DNA from 2 places in the Gordonia sp. SID5947 genome. Region 1 is predicted to be linked to the other one. Evidence: riboswitches for the same ligand, from Rfam matches in the RefSeq annotation. Region 1 holds a riboswitch; the other holds the start of a gene.
The links. Region 1 has a riboswitch for thiamine pyrophosphate ahead of thiC (phosphomethylpyrimidine synthase ThiC). Riboswitches for the same ligand answer to the same signal wherever they lie in the genome.

Region 1 (7,395 bases):
GAACGGCTGGGTCGGCCCGATCACCGGCGACATCGACGAACTCCGCGTGGAATGCACGCATTGGGAGATGTGCTCGTACGCCGCGATGCGGACCATCGGCCCGGCCGTCGAGGCATATCTGCGCCGACCACTCCCCGACCTCGAGAGCGGGCGTGTCACACCATGAGCCACATCGACCAGGCAGCCGGGCATCGTGGTGAGCGCACCCGCACCGGCGCCCGGGTGCTACGTGATTGCGTGCTGGACAACCGGCGTGCGCTGATCGGCTCGACCGCACTCCTGTCGCTGCACCAGCTCTGCGAGGTGTCGGTGCCCGTCCTGATCGGATTGGCGGTCGATCGTGCCCTCGGCCATGCCGACGTCGTGTCCCTCCTCCGGTGGCTGGCGGTGATGGCCGGGGTCTTCCTCGCCCTGACCGTCGCATATCGGTTCGGCGCGCGGATCGCGATGACGGCCGCGCAGGGCGAGGCGCATCGGCTCCGGATGCGATGCGCGGCGACGATCATCACCGGCACCCCCATCACCGCCTCGGACCTGCGCGACGGCGAGATGCTGAGCATCGCCAACTCCGACGCCGACGAGACGGGGAACCTGCTCCGCTATGTCCCACAGGCGGGTTCGGCGGTCGTGGCCCTGATCGCCTGTGCCGCGGTGCTCATCGGCGTCGACGTCACGCTCGGTGTCACGGTCCTCGTCGCCGTACCGCTGATCCTCTCGGTGGTGCAACTCCTCGCGCCGTTCACCACGCGTCTCGTCGGCGCGCAGCAGCACCACATCGGCCGGTCCACGGCGCTCGCCACCGACCTCGTCACCGGGATGCGGACACTGCGTGGCATCGGGGCGCTCGACGTGGCGTCCGGTCGCTACCGGGAGGCCGACGAGCAGACCCGGCTCGCGATGCGGCGCGCAGCAGTCGGGCACGGTGCGTTCTTCGGCGCGGCGACGGGTGTGACCGGTCTGATCGCGGTGGGGACCGCCTCGGTGGCGGGGTGGTTCGCGTTGTCCGACAAGATCGGCGTCGGGGCGCTCATCACCGTTCTCGGTGTGGCCCAGTTCCTCACCGAGCCCCTCGCGATCGCCGCGATGCTACCCGGCCGCGTCGCGACGGCTCGCGCATCGGCCGAACGCATCTCGACTCTCACCACAGGAAGTCGGTCCGGCGGTGACACCGCCCAACCCACCGATGACCGCCGGGCGGCGACGTGGCACCCCGGCGAGTTCGTGGCGGTGGTGGCCCCCGACCCCACCACTGCCCGCGAATTCGCGGCCGGGTGTGGCCACCGGCCCGACCTGCTCATCGAGCCGCATTCGGTCGATCTGTTCACCGGCACCATCTGGTCGAATCTGGTGGTCGACGGGCACCGCGCCCCGCCGCGAGACGAGGTGGTCGCGCTGATGGAAGCCCTGGGGAGCCGCGACATCCTCGGCGGCGGTGGAGTCGAGGCCCTCGACATCCCGGTCACCGACCGCGGACTGTCCCTGTCGGGCGGTCAACGTCAGCGCATCGCGCTGGTACGCGCGCTGATCCGCGACCCGGAGACCCTCGTGCTCCACGACCCGACGACGGCGGTCGACGCCATGACCGAACGCGTGATCGCCGATGCCGTGTACCGGCACCGCCATGATGCGGGGACTCGTCGTTCGACGACCGTGATCACGAACAGTCCCGCGTGGCTGGCGGTCGCCGATCGTGTGGTGCCGCTGCCCGTCGCGACCGCGGAGTCCACATCGTGACCGCGTTGCGGGTCGCCGATCGACCCGAGACCACCCGCCGGCTGCTCCGGTCGATCCGCTCCCGGCCCGCCCTGACCATCGCCGTCGTGCTGCTCTGCGTGGTGACGGCCGTGTGCGCGGTGGTGCCCGTGCTCGCCCTCGGCATCCTGATCGACCGGGTGAGCAGCCACGCGACCGCCGGATCGTTGATCCCGCTGGCGATACTCGCCGCGTGCGCTGCCGCCGTCGGTGGGCTGGCCGCCGGAGCGACCATGTATTCGGTGGCACGCCTCGGCGCCGACGTGATCGCCGATCTGCGCGCCGAGGCGGTGGAGGCAGCCCTTCACCTGCCGCGCGACATCATCGAGGCAGCCGGTCGGGGCGACGTGCTCTCACGGGTGAACAACGATGTGACGGTCATCAACCGTGCGGTCACCACGGTGGTGCCGACGGTCGTGACCGCAGCAGCGCTGACCGTGGTCAGCGTGATCGCGATGGCCGGGCTCGACTGGCGTCTGGGACTCGCCGGCGCGAGCGCCATCCCCTTCTATGCCGCGGCCCTTCGCTGGTATGTGCCCCGTTCGGCGCCCGTCTACGCCGCCGAACGCGCGGCTGCCGCCGAACGCGCACAGGCCATCGTCGAATCGGCCTCGAGTCGCGACACCGTCCTCGCCTACGGCCTGCAAGAGCGTGAACTCGAGCGGATCGAATCCGCCTCGGCGCGCACCCGGGATCTCGCGATCTCGGTCTTCACCCTGTTCACCCGACTGGTGGGTCGGGTCAACAGAGCCGAATTCGTCGGCCTCACAGCGATTCTCGGAATCGGCTTCTGGCTCGTGTCCGCAGACGCCATCACCGTCGGGGCGACGACGGCGGCCGCTCTGCTCTTCCATCGCCTGTTCAATCCGATCGGGATGATCCTCTACAGTTCCGCCGAGTTGCAGCTGGCGGGCGCCGGCCTCACCCGACTGGTCGGGGTCCTGACCGCCGCGCCGGCCCGGGATACCGACGCGGAAGCCACCACCTCGGTGACACCGGGCACCGCCACGGGACCGGTGTTGCGGGACATCCACTTCGGCTACGCGTCAGACCGGCCGGTCCTCCGCGGTGTCGACCTCGACATCCCTCGGGGACGTCGTCTCGCCCTGGTCGGTGCGAGCGGCGCCGGAAAGTCCACGATCGCCGGCCTGATCGACGGCACGCTCACCGCCACTCGCGGCGAGGTCGTGACACCCGCTCGCGCACGGGTCTTCACCGTCAGTCAAGAGGTGCATGTCTTCGCCGGACCGCTCATCGACGACCTCCGCCTGGCCGCGCCCGCCGCCACCCGCGCGGAGGCCTTCGAGGCCTTGGCCGTGGTCGGCGCCGACGGATGGGTTCGGGCGTTGCCTGCGGGCATCGACACCGTCGTCGGCGAGGGCGGCTTCCGTCTCGGCGACGCCCGGGCACAACAGGTCGCGCTGGCTCGCCTGGTACTTGCCGACCCCGAGATCGCGATCCTCGACGAGGCGACGGCCGAGGCCGACAGCGACCAGGCCGCCGATCTCGACCGTGCCGCCCTTGCGGCAACCGACGGACGCACGACCCTCGTCATCGCGCATCGCCTCTCCCAGGCACTCAGCGCGGACGTCGTGGCGGTGCTCTCCGAGGGAGTCGTCGTCGAGCACGGACCGCCGGACGTGCTCATCGCGGCCGGCGGTGAGTTGGCGCGGCTCTGGGCCGCGTTCGGTACGCCCGGGAGCACGCAGCAGCACTCCGCCGTATCCAGCACAAGCACCGATTGAGGGATCAGACACCGCACCACGACGGCCGATTCCGTGCACGGCCGACCCGTTCACAGGCGGATGGCCGAGCGGAACGTCAGGAGTCGGGCGCGCCCGCTCGCCAGTACGCCTGCGCCTTCACGCCCGCCTTGCCGAGTTTGTAGTCGTTCTTGAACGCCGACGACACCGCCCGGGTGCCCTTCATGTCGAGGGCCACCCAGCCGAAATGGCCTGTCGCGTCGAACGCCGCATCACGAACGGCCTCGATGAGGGCATCCGGGCCGCCGTCTCGTTTGATCCAGTTGATGGTGTCGTGGTCTCGCAGGCGCAGCGGCAGCGCCTTGTCGGACTCGTGCACATACTCGAACCAGACCGTGGCCGGTGCCGACGGATTCTCGGACGCGGAGATCGCGTCGAGCAGCGAGTTGATGGCGGGCAGCGCCGCCGTGTCCCCGGCGATCAGCCAACCCGCCGGCGCAGGCTCCGGGATCGCGAACTTGGATCCCATGAAGGTCGACGAGATGGTCTCCCCGGGCTCGGCGGTCTGGGCCCAGCGGGTCGCCGCGCCGTCGTGGATCGCGAACTCGAGGTAGAACGAGTCGGTGGCCGGGTCGGGGTCGACCAGCGTGTAGGCGCGCTGATGCAACTTGCCGTGCTTGTTCTCGAACCAGATCCGCACCCACATGGTCGGATGGACCGGACGGTCGGCGAGCAGCCCACCCCCGGTGAACCCCAATCGGATGTACTCGTCGGTGACCGTCTCGTTGCTGGTCACCGTGAGTTCGTAGTCGTCGGCACCGAACAGTTTGAGGACGGCCCCCTGCCAACCACGCGACTTCGGTTTTGTCGTCTCCGTCATCCGACCGACCTACTTCCCCTCGAGAGCAACCACCAATCTCAGGCTAGCCTATGCTAACCCGCAGGGAATGGACCAGAGGGATCAGGCGGGCGCGAGCGGAACGAGCCCAGGATGGGCGTCCAGATAACTCTTGGTGAACGAGCACACCGGGCGCAACCGCGCGCCCTGGTCACGGACGTAGTCGACGGCGCCGCGCATCAGCCGCGTACCCAATCCGTGGCCGGTGTACTCGTCGTAGAGGACGGTGTGCAGGATGGTGAACGTCCGTGCGCCGTCCACGTTGTCGATGCTGTAGCCGAGGACTCCGACCAGGTCGCCGGCCACCCATAACTCGAACCGGTCCCGGATGGGATTGTGTACGACCTGCGAGATCTGCTGCAGGATGGCCCGCGCGGACTGCGGTGGCCGCTGCCGATGTTTCCGTTGCATGAGCCCCTCCGGCGCGTCACGAGACCACCCGTTGACAGGACTCCCCTTCCCACCAGCGGACGGGGACCATATGTGATCCCGGTCACACCATACCTTACGATGCCGTAGGTATCGCGAAACCCGGACAGTTTTTTCGCATGGGAAACAATCGCCCGGCACCGGTGGTCGCCGTGGCCGTCGGGCACGTAGGGTGTCCGATAGGCCGTTCGGCCACACAATTGCACAGCGCGGGGGCTCCCACGATCACCGGGGGCTGAGATGGCGACAGGCGGTCGCCGACCGCCCGAACCTGTCCGGATAATGCCGGCGTAGGGAGCCCCTCATGGGAACATCTGTATCTGAATCTGCTGTCACCACCGGTCCGATCGAGGGCAGCCACAAGTACTACCGCGAGCTCGATCACCTGCGGATCCCCCATCGGCGCATCGAACTCACCAACGGTGAACACCTCGACGTCTACGACACCTCCGGCCCGTACACCGACTCGAACGCGGTGATCGATGTGGAACGCGGCCTTGCGCCGACCCGGGACTCCTGGCAGCGACCGGCGCCGATCGAGGGCGCATCGACACAGCTGGCATGGGCAAGGGCGGGCATCGTCACCGACGAGATGCGCTTCATCGCCGCTCGTGAGGGCGTCGACGAGGAACTCGTCCGCAGCGAGGTCGCGGCCGGTCGCGCCGTGATCCCGGCCAACCATCGTCACCCGGAGTCCGAGCCGATGATCATCGGCAAGGCGTTCGCCGTGAAGGTGAACGCCAACATCGGCAACTCGGCGGTCACCAGTTCCATCGCGGAGGAGGTCGAGAAGATGGTGTGGGCCTCCCGGTGGGGGGCCGACACCATCATGGACCTGTCCACGGGTAAAGACATCCACATCACCCGCGAGTGGATTCTGCGCAACTCGCCGGTCCCGGTCGGTACCGTGCCGATCTATCAGGCACTCGAGAAGGTCAACGGTGATCCCACCAAGCTGACCTGGGAGATCTACCGCGACACCGTGATCGAGCAGGCCGAACAGGGCGTCGACTACATGACCGTGCACGCCGGGGTCCTGCTACGTTATGTGCCGTTGACGGCGCGGCGGGTCACCGGCATCGTCTCGCGCGGCGGCTCGATCATGGCCGCCTGGTGTCTCGCACACCACGAGGAGTCGTTCCTCTACACCCACTACGACGAGCTCTGCGAGATCTTCCGGCGTTACGACATCACCTTCTCACTGGGTGACGGTCTCCGGCCCGGGTCGATCGCCGACGCGAACGACGAGGCGCAGTTCGCCGAGCTCCGCACCTTGGGCGAACTGACCAAGATCGCGAAATCTCATGGCGTACAGGTGATGATCGAAGGTCCGGGCCACGTTCCCATGCACAAGATCGCGGAGAACGTGCGGCTCGAGGAAGAACTCTGCGAAGAGGCCCCGTTCTACACGCTCGGACCGCTCGCAACCGATATCGCGCCGGCCTATGACCACATCACCTCGGCGATCGGCGCGGCACTCATCGCGCAGGCCGGTACCGCGATGCTCTGCTATGTGACACCCAAGGAGCATCTGGGACTACCGAACCGCGATGACGTGAAGGTCGGCGTGATCACCTACAAGATCGCGGCCCACTCCGCTGATCTCGCCAAGGGACACCCGGGCGCCCAGGAGCGCGACGACGCATTGTCCAAGGCGCGCTTCGAGTTCCGCTGGACCGACCAGTTCAACCTCGCCCTCGACCCGGACACGGCTCGTGAGTACCACGACGAGACGATGCCCGCCGAGCCGGCGAAGACCGCGCACTTCTGTTCGATGTGCGGGCCCAAGTTCTGCTCGATGCGGATCTCGGCAGACGTCCGCACCTATGCCGAGGAGAACGGACTCGTGACCGCCGAGGACATCGACCGCAAGATCGCCGAGGAGATGGCCGCCAAATCGGCCGAGTTCGCCGAGGCGGGGAATCGCGTCTACCTGCCACTCGAGGCAACCGCGGGCGGTCCGGCCGCGGGATGAGTGACGATCTCGGACTACCCACCGCCGCACCGGGTGTCACGCCGGCCCGCGTTCTGACCATCGCCGGGTCGGACTCGGGCGGCGGTGCCGGGATCCAGGCCGACATGCGCACCTTTGCGCTTCTCGGGTTGCACGCCTGTGTGGCGGTGACCGCGGTGACCGTGCAGAACTCCGTGGGTGTCCAGGGATTCCAGGAGATCGAACCGACGACGGTTGCCGCGCAGATGCGCAGCGTCGTCACCGACATCGGGGTCGGGGCGGCGAAGTCGGGCATGCTCGCGTCTGCGCCCATCATCGAGGCGGTGGCAGACGCCTGCATCGAACTGCGGATCGGACGCGACCACGGAGTCCCCCTCGTGGTGGACCCGGTGTGTGCGTCGATGCACGGAGACGCACTGCTGGCCGCCGAGGCCCTGGACACGTTGCGCACCAGACTGATCCCACTGGCGACGGTCGTCACGCCCAACCTCGACGAGGTGCGGCTGATCACCGGCATCGACGTCGTCGACGCGGCGACGCAGCGGGCGGCCGCACATGCCCTCCACGACCTGGGGGCGCACTGGGCCCTGGTGAAGGGCGGCCACCTGCGGTCCTCGGATCACAGTCCCGATCTCTTGTTCGACGGTGACGAGTTCCAC
Region 2 (7,395 bases), 1.2 Mb from region 1:
CCGTCGAATTGGGCCCGTCTCCCACGGTCATCATCCGGGCCCGTGCGAAGTTTCCCGCACTCATCTGCGAGCGGACCTGCGCGTCGAGCTCTTTCCACCTCGTCAGCACATAATTGGCGTTGTAGAGCTGTCCCTCCGACACCGCACTCGAGTCGTCGCGGTCCTTGCCGAGTTCGTCGAGGGTCCGGCCGATGCTCGCGGTGGCATCGGTGAAGGTCCGGTCCAGGTCGCCCTGATCGCCACGACGGACCAGGGAGAGGGTCTCCGCGGATCGGGCCTGCTGGGTGAGGATGCGCGCCGACGTCAGGTCCCGCAGGGGATCGGCCCCGTCGATGCGCGCGTTGTTGGTGGCTGCGACGGACATGAGACCCGACGCCAACAGCCACACCGTCCCCCCGATCACCGCGACGAGAGCGGCGAGCACGCCGATGTTGAAGCGCCGCCGGGTGCGTATCCGGAGGTAGCGGCTGGTCGCGACGAGCCCGACGATGAGCACGATGAGGGCCGCGTACACCCCCACGGCGGGACGGTGAGGGTGCTCTGGGGATCGGCGATCGACCGGGAACGGCGTTCGTAGAGTCGTTGGGCAGCGGGCAGGATCTTGTCCTGCATCATCGCCGAGGCCTGCCCGAGATAGGAGGAACCGACCGGGTTGCCGAGGCGGTTGTTGGTGCGTGCCGTTTCGATCAGTCCGCTGTATGCGGGGATGTTGATGGCGAGCGTCCGCAGGTCGGCGTTGGTCTGCCGTTGAACGGTCGCACTCTCGGAGTCGGCGAGGTCGTGAGTGGTGCCGGCGGCGGTGATCAATGACGACGACGCGGTTGCCAGTGCATCGGAATAGCGGGTGCGCAGTTCCGGGGATTCCAGACCGCCCGAGATGAACGCCGAGTTCGCGGCGGCGTCGGCGATGGAGAGCGAACTGTAGAGGACCTGGGAGGCCTCAGCGAGAGGCTCGGTCCGGTCGATCATCTCGCGCAGCGTCTCGGTGCGCTTCTCGAGGGTGTCTGATGCGTACAACCCGGTGGCCACGCAGGCGATAGCCAGGATCACCAGGATCAGGATGAGTTTGCCGGGGCTGGTGACCGCGTAGTGCCGCATCGTCGTCAGTGGCGACTGGGCGCGTTGACGGGCGGCGGCGACCAGGTCCCGGCGGTCTGCCAGCACCTGCCGGATCGGTGGGGCGGAAGAAGTGGGCCGGATGGTCCGGCCCGCGCGGGTGAGCGCGGTCCGCATATGCGAGACGTCGCCGGTCACCTCACGGTCCTTCCGAATTCTCCATAATTCCGGCGTCGCCTTCCGGTAGTGCCGGGCTTGCCGGCGTCGGGCTCACGGTCTCCACCTTGTGTGTCGCACCGGGCTGCGCACACGTTTCAGGTACCGCGTCGGCGGTATCGGTGACCACTCCCTCCCGGTCGGGATCGGTGTTCCTCACCAGTGTCAACCTTAGTCCTCGGTGCCCCGTCCGGCTCGACGTGAGCGGCCGTGTCCCGCGCCTTTGAGATCGCAGATCCGGTTCGACTTTCCCTGGCCTGTGTCCCACAACTCACATACCGTGGGGAGGTCCGGGTCAGCGGACGGGAAACCACGTCAGGAGGCAGGGTGCGCGGAGACGGAGACGGATGGGTGATCGATCCGGACGGTTCGCGCTACTGGGGGCGCCACGGCGCTGCCGGGTTGCTGTTGCGGGCGCCGCTGGCAGACGGCGCGACGGCAATCCTGCTGCAGCATCGCGCCGTGTGGTCGCATCAGGGCGGAACCTGGGGTCTGCCCGGCGGCGCGCGCGACTCCCATGAGAGTGCGATCGACACCGCCGTCCGCGAGGCTCATGAGGAAGCCGGTGTCGGCGGCGACGACCTGCACGTGGTCGCCGCGCTCGTCACCCATCAGGCGCCGAGTGGCTGGACGTACACCACGGTCATCGCGGAGGTCGACGAGCCGGTGCGCACGGTGGCCAATTTCGAATCCGCGGAATTGCGCTGGGTCCCCGAGAACGACGTGGCGCAACTGCCTCTGCACCCGGCGTTCGGGAACGCCTGGCCGGGACTGCGAGACCGCATCAACGCCCTCGACCCACAGAGCTGATCGGGGCCTGCAGCCGATTCGCGCCGGCGATCAGCGCGTTCACGTTGGCCTCGTCGCCGGTGGCGCCGTTGCCGTAGGCCCAGCACTGCCGGTCGTCGCCCTCGCACAGCAGGAATGTGGTCACCGTCCCGTCGACCTCGCGCTGGTGGAGGCTGACGATCTGTATCGGTGCGCCGACCTCGTAGAGCATCGATGTCATCGCGCCGATCGGTCCGGCGGCCCTGGCCTGCAGGGACATGATCCGGTCGGCCACGGCGATGGTCGCGCGGCAGGTGACCATGTCGTCGCGACCGGTTTTCATGCTGAAAGAACCCAGCCGGATGGCGCCGGCCGGCGCATACTCGTCGGCGAATCCTTGCCAGGTCATGTCGGCTGCCTCCTCACGCATACCGCGTGGCAGGGCGCATCCGAACCTGAGCGCGAACGGGTCACGCCCGCGCCGTTGCCCGGGTGGGTCGCCGGGACAGGGTTGCTGAGAAAGATGAAGGCTGTGCATCTCGTGTGTTCGTTTCGGTCGAATGAGAGGTGACCGACGGGCAGAGAGCGCAACGACCCCGCAGCGGGGGGTCGGTCGAATCAGACCCCGCTGCGGCGGGTTACGAGAATGCTCTGCATGCACAACATGATCCGCTCACGATAGACCCGCACGTCGGGGCGCGGCAACCGGCTTGTGACTCGCTCCGCTAGCGTCGGACCGGATACCGAACGAGGGTTCGGTCGTGACGGAGGGATGGCGAGATGACCGGGACTGTCGATCGCGAGGTGGGCACGGCTGTGCTCGAACAGATCATGGACGAACGGTGGACGTGCCGTCAGTTCCGTCCCGAGCCCGTGCCACGTGCCGACATCGACCGCCTGCTACGACTCGCGCAGCGCACGCCGTCGTGGTGCAACACCCAGCCGTGGCACACCGTCGTCACCGAGGGCGAGGGCACTGCGCGCCTGCGGCAGGCGCTCCTCGACCAGGTCGACTCCGGCGGGGCGATCTCCTCCGACATCGCCTGGCCGCCCGGCTACGAAGGTGTTTACCAAGAGCGCAGGCGCGAATGCGGGATGGCGTTGTACGAGACCCTCGGGATCACCCGGGAGGACAAGCTCGGCAAGGCGATGCAGATGCGTCGCAACTTCGAGTTCTTCGACGCGCCGCACGTCGCGATCATCACGACCACCGAATCACTGGGTGCCTACGGTGCAGTGGACTGTGGGCTCTACATCGGCACGTTCCTGCTCGCGGCCCAGTCCCTCGGTCTCGGCGCGGCACCGCAGGCGGCACTGGCCTCGTACTCCGAACTCCTTCACCGCGAGCTCGACATCCCGGCCGATCGCCACGTGGTGGCCGGGATCTCGTTCGGCTACGCGGACGCCGACGCCCCCGTCAACACCTTCCGGACCACCCGGGCGGACCTGGCGGACGCGGTGACGTTCGTCAGCGACTGATCGCGGACCGCAGTTGCGTGGCAGCTGACCGGGCGTCGTCGGCGGCGGTGATCGCCCGCACCACCACCACGCGACGCGCGCCTGCCGCGTGGACCTCGGGCAGTCGGCCGGCGTCGATGCCGCCGATCGCGAACCACGGCATGGGCGGATCGGTGGCTGCGGCGGCGCGGACCAGATCGAGTCCGGGTGCCGCACGCCCGGGTTTGGTCGGGGTCGGCCAGCACGGGCCGACGCAGAAGTAGTCGACATCGTCGTCGGCGACCGCGGCCCGCATCTGCTCCTCGTCATGGCTGGACAGCCCGATGACGACGTCGGGGCCGACGATCTGTCGGGCGAGGCGCGCGGGCAGATCGCCCTGTCCCACATGGAGGACGTCGGCGCCGGCGAGGACGGCCACGTCGGCACGATCGTTGACGGCGAGCAACGCGTCGTGCCGGTGTGTCACCTCGCGGAGCCGGGCGAGGATCTCGAGTTCTTCGCGGGCCTCCAGCGTGCCGAACCGCGTCTCGCCGGGCGATCCCTTGTCGCGCAACTGCACGATGTCGACACCACCGGCGAGGGCCGCGGAGACGAATTCGATCAGATCACCGCGTTCGCGACGGGCGTCGGTGCACAGGTACACACGGGCCGACGACAAGCGGTCGGATCTCGGGCCTCGAGTCGGTGTCACGGAGGCAACGGTAGGCTAGACGGCAAGACACGGGAGCCCGGGGTACGACGGGCTGAGAGTGCGGGCAGATCCTCCCGCTGACCGTTTGACCTGATCCGGGTAATGCCGGCGAAGGAAGGATGCCATCACGTGAACACCGAACACCCCGGGCCGACTCTCGCCGTCGTCGGCGGCGGCGTCATCGGATTGACGTGTGCGCTGGCGGCGGCCGACGCCGGTCACCGCGTGCGAGTCCATGACGCGGGTGTCACCGACCGCGCGGCCTGGGTGGCCGCAGGCATGCTGGGCTCGCTCGGCGAGGGCCACCCCGGTGAGGACGAGTTGCTCGTGTGCTCGGCGCGCTCGGTGCGACGCTGGCCCGATCTGGTGGCGCGCCTCGGCGATCCGGCGGTGATGGCCGCGACCGAGTCGTTGTTCGTCGCGGAGACGTCCGCCGACGCCGAGTACCTGGCAAACCTCGCCGGATTCGTCTGGTCGCGCGCGCCGCGGTCGCACGAAGACCTGCGGCCGGTCGACCTCGCCGAGATCCGCCGCCGCGAACCGGGGCTGAGTTCACGCCTGCACAGCGGATACGTCGCGGCCGGCGAAGGTGCGGTGGACAACCGGAGGTTGCTGTCCCGACTGCGTGACGCCGTGGCCGGCGCGGGTGCGCAGTTCGTCGACGAGCGGGTGACCGACCTCGCCGACATCGACGCCGACCAGGTTCTCGTCGCGGCCGGTCTGGGAACGCGGGCGCTGCTTCCCGACGTCGACCTGCACGCCGCCAAGGGTGAGATCCTGCGGCTGCGCCGCACGCGGTGGTCGGTGGCACCGCCGTCGCGCGTGATCCGCGCGCGGATGCGTGGACGACAGGTCTACCTCGTGCCGCGTGACGACGGCGTCGTCGTCGGTGCCACCCAGTACGAGCCGTTGGACGAGGGTGAGGCGGTGCCCGAGGTGGGCGGGGTGGCCGACCTGCTCGCCGACGCGACCGACCTGATGCCGGGATTGCGGACGTATGAACTCGTCGAGGCGGGCGCCGGTCTGCGGCCGTGCACGGCCGACGGTCTCCCGGACATCCGGCGTATCGACGACCGTGTCGTCGTGGCGGCCGGGCACGGACGCAACGGAATCCTGTTGGCGCCCTACACCGCCGACATCGTGCTCCGACTGCTGACCGGATCGGACGTCGTCGGCCCGGAGCTGAGCACGACGACCACACCAGGAGGTGGGACATGGTGACGCTTGTCGTCAACGGTGAGAAGACGGATCTGGCAACCGACGCGTCGATCGGCGATCTGATCACGAAGATGGGTCTGCCCGACCGTGGGATCGCGGTCGCGGTCGACGGTGAGGTGGTGCCGCGTGGTCGCTGGGATCAGTTGTTGCGCAATGATTCCGACGTCGAGATCGTCACGGCGGTGCAGGGTGGGTAGCGGCGTTCGGGCCGAGATGGACGCACCCCTGCGGATCGCTGACCGGGAGCTGGGGTCACGGTTGATCATGGGCACCGGCGGTGCCACCAATCTCGCCGCGCTCGAACGTGCGTTGGTGGCATCGGGGACGGAGTTGACCACCGTGGCGTTGCGCCGGGTGAGTCCCGAGTCCCGCACCGGGATGGTCGAGATGCTCCGTCGCCTCGGCATCGCGATCCTGCCCAACACGGCCGGCTGCCACACGACTGCCGAGGCCATCCTGACCGCGCAACTCGCCCGCGAGGCCGTCGAAACCCATTGGGTCAAGCTCGAAGTGGTCGCCGACGAACGCACCCTGCTGCCCGATCCGATCGAGCTGGTCGACGCCGCCCGCGCACTGGTCGACGACGGCTTCGCGGTACTGGCGTACACCAACGACGACCCGGTGCTCGCCGCCCGGTTGCAGGATCTCGGTGTCGCTGCGGTGATGCCGTTGGGTTCACCGATCGGGACCGGGCTGGGCATCGCCAATCCGCACAACATCGAGATGATCGTCGAGGCGGCGCAGGTGCCGGTGATCCTCGACGCCGGTATCGGCACCGCAAGCGATGCCGCTCTCGCCATGGAACTCGGTTGTGACGCAGTACTTCTCGCGTCGGCGGTCACCCGCGCCGACAATCCGGAGCGAATGGCGGCGGCGATGCGGCACGCGGTGATCGCGGGGCGCCACGCCGCGGGCGCCGGTCGGATACCCAAGCGGTTCTGGGCGCAGGCGTCGTCGCCCGCGCGCACCTAGCCCGCGACCCGAGCCGCACCGATCCCACAGCCCGCGGGGTGGCGGGTTCAGGCGGATTCGACCCGCCACATCTGCGTCCGTGCGACGCACCGGTCGCGACGCCGCGCCATCGCCTGCCGGCGTGAATCCTGCATGTACGAGTCGAACGCGGCCTCGTCGGCGAACTCGATGATCTGGGTTTCGAGTGGGTGGTCGGCGTCGGCCTCGACGCTGCGCAGGCGGACGAGCACGCGACCGCGGTGTTCGTCCACCAACCGAAGGACATCGTCCTCATAGGAGTGCAGTTCCGCCTCGTGGCCGGTGACCGGCCAGAGCAGCACCGTGAACGTCGTCGGCATGGACTCACCCTATGACGACGGGCCGTGCGGAGTGCGGCCGACTTCGGCCGAGATGTCTAAGGTCGAGGTGTGCTGACAGTCGAGAAACTGACCAAGGACTTCGGGCGGACGCGCGCCGTCGACGACTTGTCGTTCCAAGTCCGGCCCGGCGTGGTGACCGGGTTCCTGGGCCCGAACGGGGCGGGCAAGTCCACGACGATGCGGATGATGCTCGGACTGGACCGTCCCACCTCCGGGACCGCGACCATCAACGGTCGCCCATACCGCGAACTCGACCACCCGTTGCGGCAGGTCGGCGCCCTGCTCGACGCCGGGTGGGTGCACCCCAACCGCAGTGCCAGGTCGCATCTGCGGTGGATGGCGGCATCCAGCAACATTCCGGCGCGTCGGGTCGACGAGGTGATCGACATGGTCGGCCTCACCACCGTCGCGTCCAAGCGCGCCGGCGGGTTCTCACTCGGTATGAAGCAGCGCCTCGGACTCGCGAGCGCCCTGCTCGGTGACCCGCACACGTTGCTGTTCGACGAGCCGGTCAACGGGCTGGACCCGGAGGGCATCGTCTGGATTCGCAACTTCATGCGGCATCTCGCCGCGCAGGGCCGCACGGTGTTGGTGTCGAGTCATCTGCTCACCGAGATGTCGCTGACCGCCGACCATCTCGTGGTGATCGGACAGGGC

Region 2: linked by a shared signal. The riboswitch ahead of thiO (glycine oxidase ThiO) and the one ahead of thiC (phosphomethylpyrimidine synthase ThiC) in region 1 are both predicted to bind thiamine pyrophosphate.

The regions. Positions count from the first base shown of each region.
Region 1 covers NZ_WWHU01000001.1:2,757,982-2,765,376, forward strand. Annotated here, with positions in the region: partial or broken gene GTV32_RS24055 (amino acid adenylation domain-containing protein) at 1-166, shown strand, start outside; gene GTV32_RS12760 (ABC transporter ATP-binding protein) at 163-1,734, shown strand; gene GTV32_RS12765 (ABC transporter ATP-binding protein) at 1,731-3,497, shown strand; gene GTV32_RS12770 (siderophore-interacting protein) at 3,574-4,335, opposite strand; gene GTV32_RS12775 (GNAT family N-acetyltransferase) at 4,417-4,764, opposite strand; TPP riboswitch at 4,982-5,096, shown strand; gene thiC (phosphomethylpyrimidine synthase ThiC) at 5,087-6,757, shown strand; gene thiD (bifunctional hydroxymethylpyrimidine kinase/phosphomethylpyrimidine kinase) at 6,754-7,395, shown strand, end outside.
Region 2 covers NZ_WWHU01000001.1:3,986,249-3,993,643, forward strand. Annotated here, with positions in the region: partial or broken gene GTV32_RS18220 (hypothetical protein) at 1-1,254, opposite strand, end outside; gene GTV32_RS18225 (NUDIX hydrolase) at 1,600-2,082, shown strand; gene GTV32_RS18230 (hypothetical protein) at 2,057-2,449, opposite strand; gene GTV32_RS18235 (nitroreductase) at 2,821-3,519, shown strand; gene thiE (thiamine phosphate synthase) at 3,509-4,189, opposite strand; TPP riboswitch at 4,209-4,323, shown strand; gene thiO (glycine oxidase ThiO) at 4,319-5,410, shown strand; gene thiS (sulfur carrier protein ThiS) at 5,407-5,604, shown strand; gene GTV32_RS18255 (thiazole synthase) at 5,621-6,379, shown strand; gene GTV32_RS18260 (DUF1330 domain-containing protein) at 6,427-6,717, opposite strand; gene GTV32_RS18265 (ABC transporter ATP-binding protein) at 6,787-7,395, shown strand, end outside.